DNA from 3 places in the Rahnella aquatilis CIP 78.65 genome. Region 3 is predicted to be linked to each of the others. Evidence: predicted binding sites of a transcription regulator. Region 3 holds the regulator's gene; each other region holds the start of a gene.
What was found. Region 3 encodes sigma-54, which starts transcription at its own class of promoters, with help from an activator protein. Its sites were predicted from a motif close to GTTGGCACANNTTTCGCTNT; they were not measured.
Positions count from the first base shown of each region.

Region 1: RAHAQ2_RS15615 (amino acid ABC transporter substrate-binding protein) is a predicted target of sigma-54. The motif match lies at 2,754-2,773, and genes of this name have one in related genera.
Region 2: RAHAQ2_RS13355 (branched-chain amino acid ABC transporter substrate-binding protein) is a predicted target of sigma-54. The motif match lies at 5,443-5,462, and genes of this name have one in related genera.

Region 1 is NC_016818.1:3,445,477-3,453,276, forward strand. Features, by position in the region: gene ybeY (rRNA maturation RNase YbeY) at 1-75, shown strand, start outside; gene corC (CNNM family magnesium/cobalt transport protein CorC) at 175-1,053, shown strand; gene lnt (apolipoprotein N-acyltransferase) at 1,061-2,590, shown strand; gene RAHAQ2_RS15615 (amino acid ABC transporter substrate-binding protein) at 3,028-3,924, shown strand; gene RAHAQ2_RS15620 (amino acid ABC transporter permease) at 4,113-4,853, shown strand; gene gltK (glutamate/aspartate ABC transporter permease GltK) at 4,856-5,533, shown strand; gene RAHAQ2_RS15630 (amino acid ABC transporter ATP-binding protein) at 5,530-6,255, shown strand; gene RAHAQ2_RS15635 (zinc ribbon-containing protein) at 6,315-6,815, opposite strand; gene leuS (leucine--tRNA ligase) at 7,083-7,800, shown strand, end outside.
Region 2 is NC_016818.1:2,976,547-2,984,346, reverse strand. Features, by position in the region: gene RAHAQ2_RS13375 (HlyD family secretion protein) at 381-1,667, shown strand; gene RAHAQ2_RS13370 (peptidase domain-containing ABC transporter) at 1,654-3,753, shown strand; gene hemB (porphobilinogen synthase) at 3,965-4,939, shown strand; gene RAHAQ2_RS13360 (YgdI/YgdR family lipoprotein) at 5,002-5,217, opposite strand; gene RAHAQ2_RS13355 (branched-chain amino acid ABC transporter substrate-binding protein) at 5,632-6,756, shown strand; gene RAHAQ2_RS13350 (ABC transporter permease subunit) at 6,890-7,800, shown strand, end outside.
Region 3 is NC_016818.1:4,338,315-4,346,114, reverse strand. Features, by position in the region: gene ptsN (PTS IIA-like nitrogen regulatory protein PtsN) at 1-408, opposite strand, end outside; gene hpf (ribosome hibernation promoting factor) at 507-794, opposite strand; gene rpoN (RNA polymerase factor sigma-54) at 818-2,251, opposite strand; gene lptB (LPS export ABC transporter ATP-binding protein) at 2,353-3,078, opposite strand; gene lptA (lipopolysaccharide ABC transporter substrate-binding protein LptA) at 3,085-3,642, opposite strand; gene lptC (LPS export ABC transporter periplasmic protein LptC) at 3,620-4,189, opposite strand; gene kdsC (3-deoxy-manno-octulosonate-8-phosphatase KdsC) at 4,186-4,752, opposite strand; gene kdsD (arabinose-5-phosphate isomerase KdsD) at 4,769-5,755, opposite strand; gene RAHAQ2_RS19600 (calcium/sodium antiporter) at 5,775-6,752, opposite strand; gene mlaF (phospholipid ABC transporter ATP-binding protein MlaF) at 7,060-7,800, shown strand, end outside.

The DNA.
Region 1 (7,800 bases), 890 kb from region 3:
GAATCGATTGAAACTGAAATCATGCAGGGTCTGGGGTATCCCGATCCGTATATTTCAGAGAAAGAAGATAACTAAGCGCCACAGTAAACTCGCGTAATGCCTGCCTGATAAAGTGTTCATCCGCAGGCATTGCGCATAATTTTCACTAACTACGAGTAATCCAAACCAAACGCCATGAGCGATGACCATTCACAAAATAGTGACAGCCCCAGTCCCAAGAAGGGCTTCTTTTCCCTTATCCTTAGCCAGCTGTTTCACGGTGAACCCAAAAACCGTGGCGATCTGGTTGAGCTGATCCGTGATTCAGAACAAAACGATCTGATCGACCCCGATACCCGTGACATGCTGGAAGGCGTGATGGATATCGCCGAGCAGCGCGTCCGGGATATCATGATCCCGCGTTCACAAATGATCACGCTAAAACGTAATCAACCGCTGGAAGAGTGCCTCGATGTCATTATCGAATCTGCACACTCACGCTTCCCGGTGATCAGCGAAGATAAGGATCACATTGAAGGCATCCTGATGGCCAAAGACCTGCTGCCGTTTATGCGCACAGAGTCCGAGCCATTCAGCATCGATAAAGTGCTGCGAACCGCGGTCGTTGTTCCTGAAAGCAAACGCGTTGACCGCATGCTGAAAGAATTCCGCTCCCAGCGTTACCATATGGCGATTGTCGTGGATGAATTCGGCGGCGTTTCCGGTCTGGTAACCATCGAAGATATTCTCGAACTGATCGTCGGCGAAATCGATGATGAGTACGACGAAGCAGAAGATCTGGATATCCGCCAGCTCAGCCGCCATACCTATACCGTCCGTGCACTGGCGCCGATTGAAGATTTTAATGAAGTGTTCCAGACCCATTACAGTGACGATGAAGTCGATACGATTGGTGGTCTGGTGATGCAGTCATTCGGCCATTTACCGGCGCGTGGTGAAAGCATTGAAATTGACGGTTACCTGTTCAAGGTTGCGATGGCCGACAGCCGTCGTATCATTCAGGTTCATGTAAAAATACCGGACGACGCGCCGCAACCGATACTGGAAGAATAATCACTCCATGGCAATTGCCTCTTTATATCAACGCCAGCGGGTCCGTGCCCTGCTGGCGCTCTTTTTCGGTGCCTGTGGCACGGTGTCATTTTCCCCTTATGACTTCTGGCCTGCGGCGATTATTTCGCTCTGCGGACTGCTGGCATTAACGCTCGATCGCCGCCCTGCCCAGGCGGCTTTATTGGGTTTCTTCTGGGGAATGGGTCTTTTTGGCAGTGGCGTAAACTGGGTTTATGTCAGCATCGCCACATTTGGCGGCATGCCGGAAGCCATTAACCTTTTCCTGGTTGTTTTACTGGCGGCCTATTTATCACTCTACACGATGCTGTTTGCGGGCTTGTTCAGCAAACTGTGGCCAAAAACCACCTGGTGGAAACTGGCTATCGCCGCACCCGCGCTATGGCAGATTACTGAATTCCTGCGCGGCTGGGTGCTGACCGGTTTCCCGTGGCTGCAGTTCGGCTACAGCCAGATCGACGGCCCGCTGAAAGGTCTCGCACCGATCACCGGTGTCGACGGCATCACTCTTTTACTGACGTCTCTGAGCGGGCTGATTGTGTATGCCATTTATCAGCGCCGTGTAACGCCTGGAATTATTGCTGCCGCCATGCTGCTGCTGCCGTGGCCGCTGCGTTACATTCACTGGTACCAGGAACAAACCGACAAAACGGTCGATGTGGCACTGGTTCAGGGCAATATTCCACAATCCATGAAATGGGATCCGAAAGCGCTGGAAAGCGCGTTACAGACCTATCTGGATCTCAGCCGTCCGTACGTGGGCAAATCCAGTATGATCATCTGGCCGGAATCGGCCATTTCGGACATTGAATCCGATCAGCAGGGTTTCCTGAGCATGGTGGATAATCTCTATCGCGCGCACGGCACCCAGCTCATCACCGGTATTATTGATGCCCGTCGCAATGCAGAAGGCATGAAGGTGTATAACAGCGCCATCGTGCTCGGCGGTGAACAGCCATATCACTACCCTGACGAAAACCGCTTCAATAAGCATCATCTGGTGCCTTTTGGTGAATTTGTGCCGCTTGAAGCCATTCTTCGCCCGCTGGCACCGTTCTTCGATTTACCGATGTCCGGGCTGACCAGTGGTGATTACGTGCAGAAACCGTTGTTTGTCAGTGGTCTGAATCTGACCACGGCGATTTGTTACGAAGTCGTCTTCGGCGAACAGGTTCGCGACAACCTCCAGCCGGACACTAATTTCCTGCTGACGATTTCAAACGACGCCTGGTTTGGTCATTCCATTGGCCCGTGGCAACATTTCCAGATGGCGCGTATGCGTTCGCTGGAACTGGGCCGTCCGTTGCTGCGCAGTACCAATAACGGTATTACTGCGGTGGTAAATGCTCAGGGCGATGTAACCCATGAAATTCCGCAGTTTACACGCCAGGTGCTGAACGTGAAGGTCACGCCGACAACCGGCATGACGCCTTATGCCCGTGCTGGCTGGTGGCCGGTGTGGTTTGCTACAGCGATCATGGCGGCGGTTGCGCTATGGCTGGGTCGTCGTAAATCCTGAGCATAAGCGTTTCGTTTCTAAAACAGGCACCTCCGGGTGCCTGTTCTTTTTTGTAGCACTCCTTTCTAAAATTCCTGACGCTCCCCTTTTACCTGCTGCCGATTGTTTCAACGGCGGCATTAAGCGCTGCCGATTTGCCCGCTTATGAAGTTAAATCAGGCCATCTGGCACGACTCTTGCTACATCTGATTGAAAGATATCTGATTAGTTACTTTTTATGACGGAATGCATCATTTTGGTACAAACAGGCGACTTCTCATGCACTTTCTGAGTGCATAGCCGTTTGATTGCTTTGATTTGGTGCGCGTCTCGTCTCAAAAAAGAAACAATGTGGTTTCATAATATTCACATTCAGCTATTTTCTAGCTTCATATGACGAGGCATTAGTACTTTCTGATCCCTGAGTTTGGATCCCTAATGACAGCAAGGAGTTGGACATGCAATTGCGCAAATTGGCGTTATCAGTACTGTTGGCAAGCGTTACCGTAAGCAGCTTTGCTCACGCAGAAGAACTGACCGGCACCCTGAAAAAAATTAAAGACAATGGCGTTATCGTGGTGGGTCACCGTGAATCCTCAGTGCCGTTCTCTTACTACAACAACGAACAAAAAGTGGTGGGTTATTCACAGGACTATTCTGACGCTATCGTTGACGCGGTGAAGAAAAAACTGAACCTGCCAAATCTGCAAGTCAAAATGATGCCAATCACTTCGCAGAACCGTATCCCGTTGCTGCAAAACGGCACTTACGATTTCGAGTGTGGTTCAACAACTAACAACCTGGAACGTCAGCAACAAGCGGCCTTCTCTGACACCATCTTTGTGATCGGTACGCGTCTGCTGGTGAAAAAAGGTTCAGAGATTAAAGATTTCACTGACCTTAAAGGCAAAACTGTTGTTGTCACTTCCGGTACGACTTCTGAAGTTCTGCTGAACAAACTCAACGAAGAGAAGAAACTGGATCTGCGCATCATCAGTGCGAAAGACCACGGTGACTCCTTCCGTACGCTGGAAACTGGCCGGGCAGTGGCCTTCATGATGGATGACGCGCTGCTGGCAGGTGAACGTGCGAAAGCCAAGAAACCAGACAACTGGGACATCGTCGGTACACCGCAATCCAAAGAAGCTTATGGCTGCATGATGCGTAAAGACGATGCTGAGTTTAAAAAACTGGTTGATGACACCATCGTGCAGGCACAAACCTCCGGTGAAGCGGGCAAGTGGTTTGAAACCTGGTTCAAAAAACCTATTCCTCCGAAAAACCTGAACATGAACTTTGAGCTGTCCGATGACATGAAAGCTCTGTTCAAAGCGCCAAACGATAAGGCGCTGTAAGTCATACCAGATGGACGGGTATAACCAAGAGAAGAGTGAAAAGTGACTAAAATACAAGGTTGGACCACCAACCTGTGATGATACAGATGCGGGGTGGTCGTTCCCCACCCCGCATTTTTCCCATTCACTTTAGGCGAATTGCGTCATCACTCAGATGGGTAAGCCTTTACCCGCTTTACGGAGTTTTTATGTCAATAGATTGGAACTGGGGCATTTTTCTGCAACAAGCCCCCTTCGGTAACACCACTTATCTGGGCTGGATTTGGAATGGATTTCAGGTCACTGTCGCACTGTCAATTTGCGCATGGATAATCGCCTTCTTCATCGGCTCTCTGTTCGGTATTTTGCGTACCGTTCCCAACCGTATCCTTTCAGGCATGGGTACCTGTTACGTCGAATTATTCCGTAACGTGCCATTAATCGTGCAATTCTTTATCTGGTATCTGGTGGTCCCTGAACTGCTGCCTGAAAATATCGGCATGTGGTTTAAATCCGAACTGGCGCCTGACGTGCAGTTCTTCACCTCATCAGTCATTTGCCTTGGGTTGTTCACCGCCGCCCGCGTATGCGAACAGGTACGTGCAGCCATCCAGTCGCTGCCAAGCGGGCAACGCAATGCCGGGCTGGCGATGGGCCTCACGCTGCCGCAAACTTACCGCTATGTACTGTTACCCAATGCTTACCGCGTGATCGTGCCGCCAATGACCTCGGAAATGGTCAACCTGGTGAAAAACTCCGCCATTGCCTCGACCATTGGTCTGGTTGATATGGCCGCACAGGCCGGTAAGCTGCTGGATTACTCCGCGCATGCGTATGAATCATTCACTGCAATCACCGTTGCTTATGTCCTTATCAATGCCGTCATCATGCTGCTGATGCATTTCGTAGAACGTAAAGTCCGCCTGCCGGGCAACATGGGAGGGAAATAAGCATGCATGAATTCGACTGGAGTTCTATTGGTCCCGGCCTGCCCTATCTGTGGCAAGGCATGGTCATCACGCTGAAGATCACGTCTCTGGCGATTGTCGTGGGTATTTTGTGGGGAACCCTGCTGGCAGTAATGCGCCTGTCAACGTTCAAACCTATCAGCTGGTTTGCCTCCGCGTACGTCAATCTGTTCCGTGCCGTTCCGCTGGTGATGGTACTGCTGTGGTTTTACCTGATTGTGCCAGGATTTTTGCAAAAGGTACTCGGCGTGTCGCCTAAAACCGATATTCGGCTGATCTCTTCTATGGTCGCTTTTGCCCTCTTTGAAGCAGCCTATTATTCGGAAATTATTCGCGCAGGGATCATTAGCATCGCGCGCGGTCAGTCCTCCGCCGCGCTGGCGCTGGGCATGACACAGTGGCAATCCATGAAGCTGGTTATCCTGCCGCAGGCTTTTCGCGCCATGGTGCCATTGCTGCTGACGCAGGCTATCGTTTTGTTCCAGGATACTTCCCTGGTGTATGTTCTGGGCCTCGCAGACTTCTTCCGCAGTGCATCTAACATCGGTGACCGTGACGGTACGCTGGTCGAGATGGTGCTGTTTGCAGGAATTATTTACTTTGTTATCAGCCTTTGTGCTTCCTTGCTGGTGCGTTATTTGAAGAAAAGGACCGTTTCATGATTTCACTGAAGAATGTTTCTAAATGGTACGGGCACTTTCAGGTGCTTACCGATTGCAGCACCGAAGTTAAAAAAGGTGAAGTTGTGGTGGTTTGCGGGCCTTCAGGCTCAGGAAAATCGACGCTGATCAAAACCGTGAACGGACTCGAACCGGTTCAGAAAGGCGAGATCCTGGTCAACGGCACGCCGGTCAATGATAAAAAGACCAATCTGGCGCAACTGCGTGCCAAAGTGGGGATGGTTTTCCAGCATTTCGAACTGTTCCCGCACCTTTCCATCATCGATAACCTGACGCTGGCGCAAGTCAAAGTTTTAAAGCGTGATAAAGCGGCAGCGAAAGATAAGGGCCTGAAATTACTGGATCGTGTCGGTTTATCCGCGCATGCCAATAAATTCCCCGGCCAGCTTTCCGGTGGTCAGCAACAACGAGTGGCGATTGCCCGTGCGTTGTGTATGGATCCGATCGCGATGCTGTTTGACGAACCGACGTCCGCCCTTGATCCGGAAATGATCAACGAAGTGCTCGACGTCATGGTTGAACTGGCAAACGAAGGCATGACAATGATGGTGGTGACGCACGAAATGGGCTTCGCGCGTAAAGTGGCCAACCGCGTGATTTTCATGGATGAAGGCAAGATTGTGGAAGATCGCAACAAAGACGATTTCTTCAATAACCCTGAATCCGATCGCGCCCGGGATTTCCTGGCGAAGATCCTGCACTGACCGGCACTGAGTAAAAGCAAGAACACCTGCCCCGCATCTGAGGGGCAGGTGTTTGACGTTTAAGGTTCAAACGGCCGACGCGTAAACTCAGTGTTGCCGCATTTCGGGCATTTACTGAGAATTTCCGGCGTATACACCGCTAAGTGGAAATGACAATTTTCACACACCAGATTGCCCAACCCGACGACTTCTCCGCTGTGATAAATCCCGTGATGGCTGACATCTTTAAAAACTTCTTTCCATTCCAGTTGGGTTTTATCGGTCATATCTGCCAGCTCTTTCCACAAGCTTTCTTTAATGACCCGCATAAACACACTGTCCGTGCCGTCATCTTCTTCTGCCACGGCTTGCTGGTTTTCTTCATAGCTGCGGGCAAATTCATGTAAATCGCGGCGTACCGCCGAGGTCAGCTGTTCAATCTGGATTTCCGTCAGCTTGCCTTCCTCCTGCAGCCTGACGCGGGCATCCTGCACCAGCGCGCTGATATCACGTTCACCCTGTTTTAACCGCTCGGTCAGTGAGGCCACCAGCTGACGGTAAGATTGCGTAATATTGCTCATATTTCCTCTCCTTGAACTGTCATAACCATTTTCACGGCGGGAGCGCACTGCCTTTATTTTAGTCGTAAATCCCTGATCCGTTGCGCAGATTATCTCGCGCTGACTCGCAGATTATGAATATTGCACCAGAAGCGGACAGAAATCCCCTTTAGCCTTCGCTGGGTGTTGTTGCTCCAACCGCTTATCAGCTATGCTATGCGGATCTTTTGATTAAAACTTTTTGAGCTACAGGCGTAGCTGTTTTCACTCACAGGACCACCGGCCGCCATGCAAGAGCAATACCGTCCAGAAGACATCGAGTCACACGTTCAGCTTCACTGGCAAGAGAAGCAAACTTTCAAAGTTACCGAACAGCCTGGCAAGGAGAAATATTACTGCCTCTCCATGTTGCCTTATCCATCAGGCCGTCTCCACATGGGACACGTGCGCAACTACACCATCGGTGACGTGATTTCCCGTTATCAGCGCATGCTCGGTAAAAACGTTCTGCAGCCGATTGGCTGGGATGCGTTTGGCCTGCCAGCAGAAGGGGCGGCGGTAAAAAACAACACCGCACCGGCTCCGTGGACTTACGAAAATATCGAATACATGAAGAACCAGCTTAAATTGCTGGGCTTCGGCTATGACTGGGATCGTGAAGTCGCGACCTGTAAGCCTGATTATTACCGCTGGGAACAATGGTTCTTCACCAAGCTGTACGAAAAAGGCCTGGTTTATAAGAAGACCTCCGCAGTGAACTGGTGTCCGCATGACCTGACCGTTCTGGCGAACGAGCAGGTTATCGACGGTTGCTGCTGGCGTTGTGATACCAAAGTAGAACGTAAAGAAATTCCTCAGTGGTTCATCAAAATCACGGCTTACGCCGATCAGTTGCTCAATGATCTGGACACGCTGGAAAGCTGGCCAGAGCAGGTGAAAACCATGCAGCGCAACTGGATTGGCCGCTCGGAAGGGGTGGAAATCACTTTTGATGTGGCTGACAGCG
Region 2 (7,800 bases), 1.4 Mb from region 3:
CGGGGCAATGAAAACATTGAGTAAGTCTATGGAGATAATTTCTACGCAATGTCTTCACAGGGATTAAGCGTAGAGTACCGCCGTGTTAATTTGATTAGGAATAATCTCCTAAGTGGAGTTTTAAATATAACCACCTGTTTTTAAATATAATTAATAGTTAAAGATATCTGAATAATTCATTTTTCGTGCAAAAAATAATCATAATGAGATGAGGGTTTTTAATTATGAGTCCGGATGTAAATTAATATGACAGCGCAGCCGTAACTGGACAGAAATAAGGGTTTTTTCTGTTTCAGAGTAATCGCGGTGGCAGGGCGATTATGGGCTGCTATCTTTCAAAGATTCTGTTTTTTCAGCCGGTTTTTCTGGAACACTTAAATATGCTCTTTCGTAAAGAGGTGAATGAACATCAGCAAAGTCACTGGGCGGGTAAGGCTTTATTGCTCGCAGGCTGGCCTCTATGGATTGTAACGACACTGACGGCTCTCTTCCTGTTTGCTTTACTGATATTCCTCATCTTCGCCAACTACACACGCCGCATCAACGTCAGCGGTGAAATCATCACTCAACCGCACAGCATTAATTTATTCAGCCCTGAGCAGGGCGTGGTCACAAAATTGTATGTCGACACCGGTAAACCCGTAAAAAAAGGCCAGCCTTTATATGAAATCGACGTCAGCCGCGTGACGCAGGCGGGGAATGTCAGCACCACCACGCTCGCCGCGATTAAAAAGCAGCGCCAGCAAATCGATTCCATCATTGCCCAGTTGGAACACAATAAGCAGGAAACGCTGCAAAATCTGCAACAGCAACTTGACCAGTATCAGAAGGCGCATGAAGTTTCACAAAGCATGGTGGATTCCGCGCAGGAAGGGCTGGATGCCATGAAAAAAAGCATGCAGAACTATGGCGCGTATCAGAAGAAAGGGCTGATCAATACTGACCAGCTGAATAATCAGCGCTACCTGTTTTACCAGCAGCAGACATCATTCCAGAGCCTGAATACGCAGGCGATTCAGGAAGCGCTGCAGATGACCAATCTGCGCAGCGAGCTGGTGACCCGCGCAGCCGAATTCGATAATCAGATTTCGCAATACGGCTACCAGCGCAATGACCTCGAACGCCAGCTGGCGCAGGCCGATGCCAAAGGCTCGTTGCTGATCACCGCGCCGACCTCCGGCAAAATCTCCTCACTGAGTGTCACGCCCGGTCAGATGGTTAACGCGGGTGACAGCCTTGCGCAGCTGGTGCCTGCCAGTAATTCTCCGTTTTTCCTTGTGGCCTGGCTGCCCAATGAAAGCGTGCCCTACGTGAAAGCGGGGGAGCATATTAATATCCGCTATGAAGCCTATCCGTTTGAAAAATATGGCCAGTTCCCCGGCAAGGTGGAATCGATTTCTTCTGCACCGGTTTCCGAACAGGAGCTGAATTCCTACGCCAGCGCACCGCGCACGGCGAACGGCACGGTCAGCGGCCCCTATTACAAAGTGATTGTGTCACTGGATAAAAAAGCGATGGACTGGCACGGCGAGACGCTGAATTTATCCAGCGGCATGAAAGCTGAATCGACATTATTCCTGGAGAAAAGGCCGCTGTATCAGTGGATGTTGTCTCCGTATTACAGCATGAAGAAAAGCGTGGTGGGGCCAATCAATGAATCTCGATAACGTACGGGAGCTGGCTGACCGCCTGCACTTTAGCTGGCGTCACCGTGTGCCGCAGATTATTCAAACAGAGGCTGCCGAGTGCGGGCTCGCCAGTCTGGCGATGGTCTTTGGCTATCACGGCAAACACGTCGATCTGCAAAGTCTGCGCCAGCGTTACGGCATTTCGTCACGCGGTGCGACGCTGCGTACCCTGATGGATATCGCGACGGCGAATGAGATGAAATCCCGCGCGTTAAAGCTGGATATCGATGAACTTAATGCGCTGAAAACGCCGTGTATTTTGCACTGGGATCTCAATCATTTCGTGGTGCTGGTCGGTGTTAAACAGGGCAAAGTGATTATTCACGATCCGGCCTTTGGCCGCCGTTCGCTTGGCATGCGCGAAGTGTCCGAACATTTCACCGGCGTAGCGCTGGAGCTGTGGCCGGACAACGGTTTTACCTCTGAGAAGCCACGCGTCCGGCTGGATTTGCGCAAAATGATGGGCAACGTCAGCGGGCTTATTCCGGCGCTGACCAAAATCTTCTGCCTCTCGCTGATGATCGAATCGGTCAACCTGTTGCTGCCGGTCGGCATGCAACTGGTGATGGACCATGTCATCCCGGCCAAAGACCCGGATTTACTGACGCTGATTTGCCTTGGCTTACTGTTTTTCATTATTTTCCGCACCGGTGTCAGCATGTTACGCGCCTGGACATCGCTGGTGATGAGTACGCTGATTGACGTGCAATGGAAAGCGCGGCTGTTCGACCATCTGATGAAACTGCCGCTCGATTACTTTGAGAAACGCAAACTCGGGGATATTCAGTCGCGCTTTACCTCGCTCGATACACTGCGCACCACGCTGACCACCAACGTGGTGAACAGTATTATTGACGGCATAATGTCGGTCGGGTTAATCGTGATGATGGTGTTGTATGGCGGCTGGCTGATCTGGGTGATCCTGGGCTTTACGGCGATTTATGTCGTTTTCCGCCTGACGACCTATAACGCTTACCGGCAGGTTTCAGAAGAGCAGATTGTTAAAGGCGCGCGTGCCGGTTCGCACTTTATGGAAACGCTGTACGGCATCAGTACGCTCAAGGCGCTCGGTTTATCGAAAGCCCGCGCCAATTTCTGGCTGAATCTCAACATCGATAACGCTAATGCGACGGTACGTAAAACCAGGTTTGAAATGATGTTTACCGGCGGCAACACGCTGATCGCCACGCTCGATCAGGTCGCGCTGTTGTGGCTGGGGGCGACGCAGGTGATTGACGGTCATATGACGCTCGGGATGTTCGTGGCATTTAACACTTATCGCGGGCAGTTTTCAGAACGCGCGGCCAATCTGCTGAACATGGTATTGCAACTGCGCATGCTTTCTTTGCACCGCGACCGTATTGCGGATATTGCACTGACAGATACTGAAAAATCGCTGCCGGAACGTGAATTGTTGCGGCCGGGCGAGGCGGCATCGCTGGAGGTGCGGGATCTGGTTTTCCAGTACGACAGCCTTTCCGCACCGCTGATCAACGGGCTGAACCTGTCGGTGGCGGCCGGTGAAAGCGTGGCGATCACCGGGCCGTCGGGGCAGGGGAAAACCACGCTGATGAAAATCATGACCGGTTTACTCACGCCAACCGAAGGGCGGATCCTGATCAACGGCATGGATATCACCACCGCCGGCCTGAATAACTACCGCAGTTGCATCGCCTGCGTGTTACAGGATGATACGTTATTCGCCGGATCTATCGCTGAAAACATTGCCAGCTTTGACGAGCAGAAAGATGAGGCGCGTATTGTCGATTGTGCCCGCCGTTGTAATATTCACGACGATATCGAAAGGATGCCGATGGGCTATGAAACGCTGATCAGTGAACTGGGCGGCAGCCTGTCCGGCGGCCAGAAACAGCGTTTACTGATTGCCCGCGCATTGTACCGCCGTCCGGCCATTTTGTTCCTTGATGAAGCCACCAGCCATCTGGATCTGGACAACGAAATGCGGATAAATCAGGCGATCAGCGAACTGGATATTACGCGGATCTTTATCGCGCATCGTCCTTCAACCATCGCCTCGGCCGATCGCGAAATTAAGTTAGGATAATGCGCTCCAGGCGATTCCAACATTGGGATCGCCTTGTCAAAAATGCGGCCCCGGTTACATCTCCTCACGGAAAGTTCATCATTTGTTTAAAAGTTATTATAAAATGCGGGCTCCATCGTCTGACGGCGCTGCATTGCCTCCTGCCGTCTGAACTGTCTGCGCTCCTGTTTCTCAAAAATATCAGTGCAACAGATTAATTTTAGGAGTTTTCATGTCGAATCAGTTCCCGAGCTCACGCCTTCGCCGCCTGAGACAGTCCGAATCCCTGCGCACTCTTTTTCAGGAAACTGAATTTAGCGTCAACGATCTGGTACTGCCGATTTTCGTAGAAGAGGAGACCTCTGAATACGTACCCATCGAAGCCATGCCCGGTGTGCTGCGCATCCCTGAATCCCGCCTGGCGTTCGAGATCGAACGTTACGCCCGCGCCGGTATCCGCTCGGTCATGACGTTTGGTATTTCGCATCACATGGATGCCACCGGCAGCGATACCTGGAATGAAAACGGTCTGGTCGCGCGTATGGCGCGTATCTGCAAAGACACCGTGCCTGAAATGATCGTCATGTCCGACACCTGTTTCTGCGAATACACCTCACATGGCCATTGTGGAGTGTTGCACGATCACGGGGTGGATAACGACGCGACGCTGATCAACCTCGGCAAACAGGCCGTCGTGGCGGCGGCTGCGGGCGCAGATTTTATTGCACCTTCTGCGGCGCAGGACGGTCAGGTGCAGGCGATCCGCAGTGCACTGGATGAAGCCGGTTTCATTGATACCGCGATCATGGCGTATTCCACTAAGTTCGCGTCCTCCCTGTACGGCCCTTTCCGTGAAGCGGGCGGCAGTGTACTGAAAGGCAACCGCAAGCAATATCAGATGAACCCGATGAACCGCCGCGAAGCTGTGCGTGAATCATTACTGGATGAACAGGAAGGCGCTGATGCGCTGATGGTTAAACCGGCGGGGGCGTATCTGGATGTGATCCGCGATATCCGCGAAGCCTCCCGCCTGCCACTGGCGGCCTATCAGGTCAGCGGTGAATACGCGATGATCAAATTTGCCGCACAAGCCGGTGCTATTGATGAGCGTGCCGTGGTGCGTGAAAGTCTCGGCGCGATTAAACGTGCAGGCGCAGACATTATTCTGACGTACTTTGCGATGGATATCGCTGAAAACGGGCTGTAGTTTCTTTTTATGCTTCAAACGAAAAACCGGGCTTCCGCCCGGTTTTTTATTGCCCGTAAACGCTATTTCTTCACAATGCCCGCAATATCATTGGTATTCATCAGATGATAATCACCGTTCATATCAGTGTAGCTGGTCATGCCGGTATCGCGGTCGCGATCCGGTTCGCCGTGGGCGAAAAACTGGTCACCGGATTTGGTGTTAATCACATAATCACTGGCGCAGCCCGTTAACGTCAGGGCCAAAACCACCGCGGTCAGGCAGGATAATTTCTTCATTGTTCAGCAGGTTCCTGTTGCAATCATCTGTACGCATTACAAAACAACCCGCCGTAAGAAGCAAAGAATAAAAATGTCACTACGCGTAATAGTGCGTAGAAAGCCGTGCTTGCGCACCAGCACGGTGCGATGTGATCCCGTCGTTGTTTCTGTCAGTTGCCTGTAACGCCTGCCCGACGCTATCTATACTCACATAACCCGTCACATTCTCAGCGGTTCAGTAACAATGGCAGATATTTTGCTTAAGTTTCTTACCTTTGATGTTTTCACCTCCGTTGATAAGCGGGAAACCCTCAGTCTCAAGGCTTAAGCGTTAAATTTCAGATTTTCAGATTACGACTTTGTGTTGGTGTTTTTGCTGCATACGTTTTCCATCACCCGTTTTGCATAAACTCTGTCCTAAGGATCATGATGATGTCGATGAAATTTATTAAAAGTCCTCTTTCTTTGTTGCTGGCAGGCTGTCTGGTCACTGCGTTTACCGCGCGTGCGGATATCGTCATTGGCGTTGCCGGCCCGTTTACCGGCCCGAACGCCACCTATGGCGATCAGTACTGGCACGGCGCCACACAGGCCGCTGAAGACATTAATGCCGCAGGTGGAATCAACGGCGAGAAAATCAAACTGGTTCAGGGCGATGACGCCTGTGAACCAAAACAGGCTGTTGCGGTGGCTAACCGTCTGGTGGATCAGGATAAAGTGCAGGCGGTGGTCGGGCATTTTTGTTCATCTTCTACTATGCCAGCGTCTGAGGTGTACAACGATGCCGGAATTATTGCTATCACACCGGGATCGACCAATCCGCAAATTACCGAACGTGGCATGAGCGACATGTTCCGCATGTGCGGACGTGACGACCAGCAGGGGCAGGTTGCCAGCGATTACATCATCGACAAGCTGAAAGCCAAAAAAGTGGTCATCATCCATGACAAAGATACCTACGGGCAGGGGCTGGCGGATGCTACCAAAGCGGCGCTCAACAAGCGTGGCGTGAAAGAAGTGATGTACGAAGGGTTATCGCGTGGCGAAAAAGACTTCAACGCGCTGGTCACCAAAATCAGTGCGCAGAAACCGGATGTGGTGTTCTTCGGCGGCTGCCATCCGGAGGCCGGTCCGCTGGTCCGCCAGATGCGAGAACAGGGCGTGCAGGCCACTTTCTTCTCCGGTGACTGTATCGTCAACGAAGAAATGGTCACCGCTGCCGGTGGTCCGCAATACACCAACGGTATCCTGATGACCTTCGGTAAAGACCCGCGTCTGATCCCGGAAGGCAAAGCCGTTATCGATAAATTCCGCGCCAGCAAGTTCGAGCCGGAAGGTTACACGCTCTATTCCTACGCTTCCGTTCAGGCCATTGCCGCGGCGTTCAAAGCCACCAGTGGCAGCGATTCCGCCAAAGCCAGTCAGTGGCTGAAAGCCCACAGCGTCGATACCGTCATGGGCAAAAAAGCCTGGGACAGCAAGGGCGATCTGAAAGTTTCGGATTACGTGGTCTATAAATGGGATGACAAAGGCAAATACCAGGAAGTGAAAGAATAAAACGCGCTTATTCATCATGTTACACCCGGCCTCTGAGTACTGGCCGGGTGTAACTGACTGCAACGATAACGTTTTATTCGCTTTAATGAATGCGCCTGCGCCGGGCGCGGTCACAAAAAGAGACTGCGTATTTATGGATTCATTCTTTCTGCAACAACTGTTTAATGGCATTACGCTGGGTGCCGTTTACGGGTTGATCGCCATCGGTTACACCATGGTTTACGGCATTATCGGGATGATCAACTTTGCACACGGCGAAGTGTATATGATTTCGGCTTACCTCTGCGCCATCGCGCTGGCGCTGCTCTCCTTCTTCGGACTGCACTCTTTTCCGTTACTGATCCTGGGCACGCTGGTGTTCACCATCGTGGTCACCGGCGTATATGGCTGGGCGATTGAACGCATTGCCTATAAGCCGCTGCGTAATTCGACCCGCCTTGCACCGCTGATTTCCGCTATCGGCATGTCGCTCATCTTACAAAATTACGCGCAAATCAGTCAGGGGCCGCGACAGCAGGGTATTCCGACCCTGCTCGATGGCGCGTTCCGTTTTCATATCGGTGAAAGTTTTGTCCAGATGACCTACACCAAAATTTTCATTCTGGTGGCGTCGCTGGTGGGCATGCTGGTTTTATCGTGGATTATCAGCAACACCAGACTCGGGCGGATGTGTCGCGCCGTGCAGCAGGACCGGAAAATGGCCTCGATTCTGGGCATTAACACTGACCGTATTATCTCGCTGGTCTTCATGATTGGCGCCGCGATGGCCGGGCTGGCCGGGGTTCTGGTGACCATGAACTACGGCACGTTCGATTTCTATGCCGGATTCATCATCGGCATCAAAGCCTTTACCGCCGCGGTGCTTGGCGGGATCGGGTCATTACCGGGCGCGATGCTGGGCGGGCTGATCCTGGGGATTGCCGAAGCGCAGTTCTCGGGCATGGTGAATTCCGATTACAAAGACGTCTTCTCCTTCGGATTACTGGTGGTGATCCTCATTTTCCGCCCTCAGGGCCTGCTGGGCCGTCCGGTCGTGACGAAAGT
Region 3 (7,800 bases):
ATCAGCTAATTTCTTAGCGACCAAAGATAATGTATGTAAATGGGTTTTACATTGATCTGCCGGTACCAGCAAGGCAAAAAGTAAATCTACCGGCTGATTATCGATGGCGTCAAAAGCAATCGGCTGTTCAAGCTGAATGAACACGCCGACGGCACGTAAAGTGTCTTCTTCCAATTTACCGTGCGGGATGGCGATCCCGGCACCGATCCCGGTGCTCCCCATGCGTTCACGGGTCAAAATGGCATCGAAAATCACCTGCGGCGACAAGTTTAATTGTTTGGCGGCCAGCTCACTGATGATTTCCAGAGCGCGTTTTTTGCTGGCGCAATGAACGCCGCTTTTGGTGCATTCGGCATTAAGCACCGACGTTAATTGCATTGCAGTATCGTTAATCATGTCATCTTTCACTTTTGCGCTGTTTCACCCTTAAAGCTATATCGGCTCGTTTCCCGAAGGTCACAAGCCGATGCCCGAAGGTTTGTAGCACAGGGTTGGCTACATGAATGTCAGTGCTGTTTCAGTTTGTCTTTATGTTTATTCAGCTGTCGGGCCAGTTTATCAACCAGTCCGTCAATCGCTGCGTACATATCCTGATGTTCCGAGGTGGCATGTAATTCGCCTCCGTTCACATGCAAAGTGGCTTCCGCTACTTTCTGCACCTTTTCCACGCTCAACACCACATACACCTGATTAATCCTGTCGAAATACTGCTCAAGCTTAGCCAGCTTCGATGTGATGAATTCTCTCAGGGGATCCGTGATCTCAATGTGATGTCCGGTAATGTTGAGCTGCATAATGTCTTCCTTCTCTGTTGAGGTCAAACTAACTGTTTACGTTGGTTTGAGGGCGGGATGGACAAAGACTCTCGGTATTTGGCGACAGTCCGGCGTGCAACCATAATTCCCTGATCGGAAAGCAGGGTTGCTAACTTGCTGTCGCTGAGCGGTTTTACAGGATTCTCCGCTGCGATTAATTTCTTCACCAGCGCCCGGATCGCGGTTGACGATGCCTCGCCGCCGCTGTCTGTACTGACATGGCTGGAGAAGAAATACTTCAGTTCGAAAATACCACGCGGGCTGTGCAGGAACTTCTGCGTCGTCACACGTGAAATCGTCGATTCATGCATCTCCACAGCGCTGGCAATATCGGCCAACACCATAGGTTTCATAAATTCTTCACCCAGCTCAAAGAACGCCTGCTGCTGCTCAACGATGCAGCGCGTCACTTTCAACAGCGTGTCGTTACGGCTTTCCAGACTTTTGATTAACCATTTGGCTTCCTGCAGATTGCTGCGGATAAATTGCCCGTCACTGTCGCTGCGTGCGGAATTCCCCATCGCGGCGTACTGCTGGTTAATCTTCAGACGCGGAATGCTGTCGGAATTGAGTTCTACCGTCCAGACCCCTGACACTTTACGCACCAGCACATCCGGGATCACGTATTCGGATTCGCCGGTATTGATCGACTGGCCCGGACGCGGATCAAGAGACTGGATCAGGAGCATCGCTCCTTTGAGTGTATCTTCTTTTAAGCGGGTTGATCGCATAAGTGCGCGGAAATCATGGTTCGCCAGCAAATCGAGATGTTCGCTGATGATAAGACGGGCTTCGGTGATGAAAGGCGTGTCAGTCGCATATTGGGAAAGCTGGATCAGCAGGCAATCGCGCAGGTCACGCGCGGCCACACCTACGGGATCAAAACGCTGAACGCGCTTAAGCACGGCTTCGACTTCGTCCATGGTGACGTTTTCATCACCGACGCTTTCGAGAATGTCGTCAAGGGAGACGGTCAGGTAACCGGTATCATCCACCGCATCGACAATCGAGGTGGCAATGGCGGCATCGGTCTCAGAAAACGGCGTCAGCTCGACCTGCCACATCAGGTAATCCTGAAGTGTCTGGGTCGTTTCACCCTGATAAATGGGCAGTTCGTCGTCGCTGTAATCGTTACCGGTTCCGGACGGTGTGCCTGCGGTGTAAATTTCATCCCAGGTCGCATCGAGTGGCAATTCCTCCGGCATATCTTTTTGCTCGAGGGCTTCCCGGGTATCTAACCCCTCGCTGTCGGTGGCTTCTACCGCGTCGATTTCTTCATGAAGGTCGGTTTGTTCCAACAGAGGGTTGCTCTCCAGCGCGAGTTGGATCTCCTGCTGGAGCTCAAGCGTGGACAGTTGCAACAAGCGGATAGCCTGTTGTAGCTGGGGAGTCATTGCCAGTTGTTGGCTGAGTCTGAGTTGCAAACCTTGCTTCATATCTTGGCTTAATTCCGTTGATGAGTGAAAACGGCAACACTTCTGTCAGAGACGGCCTGTTTCAGTGTAAGTTGAAACAGGCACGGTTCCGGCGGCACAGATCACAGACGGAATTCTTCACCAAGATAAACACGTTTAACTTGTTCATCAGCAAGAATGTCGGCTGGCGTGCCGTGGGCGATCAATTTCCCCTGACTGACGATATACGCGCGTTCACAAACATCGAGAGTTTCGCGAACGTTATGGTCAGTGATCAGTACGCCGAGGCCGCTGTCACGTAAATGCTCAATGATTTTTTTGATGTCGATAACGGAAATCGGGTCAACCCCGGCGAACGGTTCATCCAGCAGGATGAATTTAGGGTTTGCTGCCAGCGCACGGGCAATCTCCACACGACGGCGTTCACCACCGGACAGTGACTGCCCGAGGTTATCGCGCAAATGAGAAATATGGAACTCTTCCATTAATTCATTCGCGCGGTCATTACGCTGGTCTTTGGTCAGATCATCACGGATCTGCAGCACCGCCATCAGGTTATCAAATACGCTGAGACGACGGAAAATAGAGGCTTCCTGTGGAAGATAGCCAATGCCGCGACGGGCGCGGGTATGCAGTGGCAGCAGGCTGATGTCTTCATCATCAACAATAATGCGGCCCGCATCGCGCTGGACGATCCCCACGACCATGTAAAAGGTGGTGGTTTTACCCGCACCGTTTGGTCCTAATAACCCGACGATTTCACCCGAGTTGACCATCAGGCTGACATCTTCAACGACCTTACGGCCTTTGTATGCTTTTGCCAGATTCTCTGCGATTAATTTAGCCATAAAATATCAGTTACTCTTTTTGGTCGGCTGGCCGCCCGCTGCAGGCGTTTTTTGTTGCAACTGCGAAGGTACCAGAACGGTCGTCACACGGTTACCTTTATCACTAAAGGCTTCCATTTGCTGTTTCTGTACCAGATAGGTGATACGGTCGCCTTTCACATTGCTGTCCAGTTGCTCAAGGTAAGCGTTGCCGGTCAGCGTGACGAGGTCATTTTCCACTTCGTAGCGGACTTTCTGTGCGTGGCCTTTAACCGGCTTACCGTTATCCTGCATCTGGTAGAACGTCACCGGGTTGCCGTAACCTTCTACCACTTCTTTACCGGAAACGCCTTGCGGGCGGATGACGACAACTTTATCGGCTTTAACCTGAATCGTGCCCTGATTGACCACCACATTGCCGGTAAAGGTCGCGGTATTGGTGTTGACGTCGAGGGCCTGGTTTGCAGAGTCAATGGTGATCGGCTTCGTTGTGTCGTCTTTTAAGGCAAAAGCCGGAACGCTGACGGCTAACAATGAGCTGACGATCAGGAGATCACGGATTTTATTTTTTGCTTTGAATTTCATAAGAGGTCGTTACCTTTTCGATCAGCTCTGCTGTTTTATCACGCAGATTACCACGCATTTTCATGCCGTTAGATGTAAAACCTGTACCATAAAGCGTCACTTCATCGTCTGAGGCAACGTCCTGTGTCGTCAGGTTAACCCGTGCATTGTCCGTTTTGATTCTTTGCAGCTGTGATGTCTCAGGTGTCAGGCTGTCGGCCTGCACATGCCCATACAGATAGAGCATTTTATCCTGAGTCAGTTTCGCTTTATCAGAACGCAATACCCAGGTGGCTACTTTATTCTTGTCATACATGGTCGCGACCGGATTGGTAAACCATGACACCTGATCAGCGGTGTAATATTTTACCTGATCTGAAACCAGTTTATACGTCAGGCTGCCCATCGGGTCATACACCATCGTAACAGTGTGGGAAGTCTGGTAAGTCGGATCCTGATCGTTGACCGCCTGCGGAGCATCATCGCTGTTGTCAGATAATGACCAGCCAATCAGTACCAGAACGATGGCGGTCAGCGCCAGAATAACCCAAAGTTTTGCTTTACTCATATCGACAGCCCTTTGGCGTCCTCCAGCTTACCCTGCGCCAGCAGAATCAAATCACACAGTTCGCGGACTGCACCACGTCCACCCGCGATACGGGTAACATAATGCGCTTTGGGTAACAGAACAGGATGTGCATCCTGAACCGCCACAGAGAGACCCACTTCGGCCATCACCGGCCAGTCAATCAGGTCATCACCAATGTATGCCACTTCTTCGGCCCGCAGAGACAGTGTATCTAACAGTTCGCGGAAGGCCAAAAGCTTATCCGATTGCCCCTGATACAAGTGGCGTATGCCCAGGGTTTTAGCGCGATCTTCCAGTAATTTCGCATTGCGGCCTGTAATAATCGCGACTTCAATGTCAGATGTCAGCAGACAGCGGATACCGTAACCGTCGCGAACGTTGAAACTTTTCAGCTCTTCTCCCTGATTTCCCATATAGATCAGGCCATCAGACATGACGCCGTCGACATCGCAAATCAGCAGGCGGATTGCTTTCGCCCGTTCAAGTACTTGCGTACTGACCGGACCGTAGCAGGTTTCCACCAGGGCTGCGCTATTACTCATTCAGGAAATTCCTCAATTAAACTACGCCAGCGCGCAGCATATCGTGCATATGTAACACACCCAGCAACTGGTCACCATCAGCAACCATCACGCAAGTGATGTGTTTGTCCTGCATTAAATTCAGCGCATCCACCGCCAGCAGTGAAGGACGCACGCGGATACCACCTGTCGTCATCACGTCCGCGATCGACGCCGTATTGATGTTGACGCCCATATCAAAGATGCGTCGTAAATCGCCATCGGTAAAAATCCCTTCGATTTTCATCAAATCGTTGCAGATAACTGTCATGCCCAGATTTTTACGGGTAATTTCCAGCAACGCATCCCGCAACGAGGCCTCACGACTGACGTGCGGAATTTCATCTCCGGTGTGCATGATATCGCTGACGCGCAGTAACAGCTTGCGACCCAGTGCTCCGCCAGGATGCGACAACGCAAAATCCTCCGGTGTGAAGCCACGCGCTTCCAGCAGCGCAACGGCCAGCGCATCGCCCATGACCAGCACTGCGGTGGTGCTGCTGGTCGGTGCCAGCCCCAGCGGGCAGGCTTCTTTCGGCACTTTTACACAAAGGTGAACATCCGCCGCTTTTCCCATCGTGCTTTCAGGGTTAGACGTCATGCAGATGAGTGTAATGCTCAGGCGTTTGAGCACCGGAATCAGCCCCAGAATTTCATGGGCTTCACCGGAATTGGAAATCAGAATGACGACATCCTGCTTCGACACCATGCCCAGATCACCGTGGCTGGCTTCGCCGGGATGCACAAAGAATGCCGGTGTGCCGGTACTGGCAAAGGTGGCGGCCATCTTGCGGCCGATGTGGCCGGATTTGCCCATGCCCATGACGATGACTTTGCCGCTGCAGGCGAAGATTTTTTCGCAGGCGCGGGTAAAATCACCATTAATGTATTGATCTAACTGCTCAAGTCCTTCACGTTCTGTTTTCAGCACATCACGTCCGACGGCCTGAAAATCAAAACCGGGAGCGAAGGTATCATTAGCCATAGTTGGTCCCTGACAGAGTTCAGAAGGCAATGCTGTCCGGTAACAGGAACAGCATTGCCATATAGGCGATAAATCCACACAGCAATAATGCACCGGCTACATGGCCGATACGGTGTTTGCGCATCAGGCATAGCCCGGAAAGCACCACGCTGACCGCCAGCATGACCCAATAATCGCGATGAAACGCGTCCGGGTTGAACGAACCTGGTGCTACCAGCGCGGGTAATCCCAGCACCAGGCAGGTATTAAAAATGTTTGCGCCGATGATATTACCCAGCGCAATGTCATCTTCGCCTTTAATTGCGCCGGCGATAAAGGTCGCCAGTTCCGGCAGACTGGTGCCGATAGCAATGACCGTCAGGCCAATCACCAGTTCGCTGACACCCAGATAACGCGCGATGACGGTACTGTTATCCACGATCATGCCCGATGCCAGCGGCATGATGATAAAGCCCAGCGCCAGCCACAAAAAAGCGACCGTATTACTGCTGTCTTGCGGAAGTTCGGACATTTGTTCGTAGGTCAGCGTATCCAGCCCTTCTTTTTCGGCGGCGCGGGCGATTTTTATCACCAGCATCATGAACACGCCTGCACTGGCCAGCAGCAAAACGCCATCAAACCGGCTCAGTTCTCCGTCACTTAGCAGAAAACCACACAGCGCTGTGACCAGTAACAATAAGGGGAGTTCGCGGCGTAATATATCAGAACGAACGGAAAGTGGATGAATCAGGGCGGCACCGCCCAAAATCAGAAGAATATTAATGATATTCGAACCAATTGCGTTTCCGACGGCCAAATCCATCTGATCGTTGATGGCGGCGGTAGTGGAAACGACCAGTTCAGGGAGGGATATTCCGACACCGACGACAGTCATACCAATCACCAGCGGGGAGATGCCCAACGAGCGTGCCAGCACTGCGGCTCCGTACACCAGACGATCAGCGGCATAAACTAACAGTAACAAGCCGACAATCATCAGTACGATAGCGAGAAGCATGAAACATCCTTTATTGGGTATAATACGAGGTTCGTTGCCCATGCGGGCAGGCGATTCCTTCGTCAACATGAGCTAAGGCAACATTTTGTCTGAAAACAATGCCAGCGGGTTCCTGTATGTTAGACGATGAAGGCTTTTATTTTAAAATGGTAATTCGTTGATTTTGACCGTCTGTGGCAGAAAAGTAAATCGATGGCAACTTTGGTAACGAAACCGGGGTAAGTTTTTGTAAAAATACCAAAGTTATACGATACCCTGTGCGTGTCAGACGTATTCTTAGCGAAAGCATTCCGAAGGGAAAAACTGAATGAGTCAAAGCGAATCGAATCTGGTTGAGATCAAAGGCATGAGTTTTGTGCGCGGCGATCGTCCCATTTTCGAAGAGATAAATATGACAGTGCCGCGTGGCAAAGTCACTGCAATCATGGGGCCTTCGGGGATCGGTAAAACCACCTTGCTGCGTCTGATTGGCGGACAACTTACGCCCGACAGCGGTGAAATCTGGTTCGATGGCGACAACATTCCGACATTGTCCCGTCGCAAATTGTACGAATCGCGCAAGAAAATGAGTATGTTGTTTCAGTCCGGTGCATTGTTTACTGACCTGACTGTGTTCGAAAATGTGGCGTTCCCGCTGCGTGAACACAGCCAATTACCGGAAGAATTACTGCGCAGTACGGTGACCATGAAACTGGAAGCGGTCGGGTTACGCGGTGCCGGTGACCTGATGCCTGCTGAATTGTCTGGCGGTATGGCAAGACGTGTCGCACTGGCGCGTGCGATTGCCCTCGACCCTGAACTGATCATGTTCGATGAGCCTTTTGTGGGACAGGATCCGATCACCATGGGCGTTCTGGTCAAACTCATTGATGAACTGAACCATGCGCTGGGTGTGACGTGCATTGTGGTTTCCCATGACGTGCCTGAAGTGCTAAGTATTGCTGATTACGCCTATATTGTGGCCGCGCAGCATGTGATTGCCGAAGGCACACCTGAGGAGCTGCAAAATAATCCTGATCCGCGTGTTCGTCAGTTCCTTGACGGTATT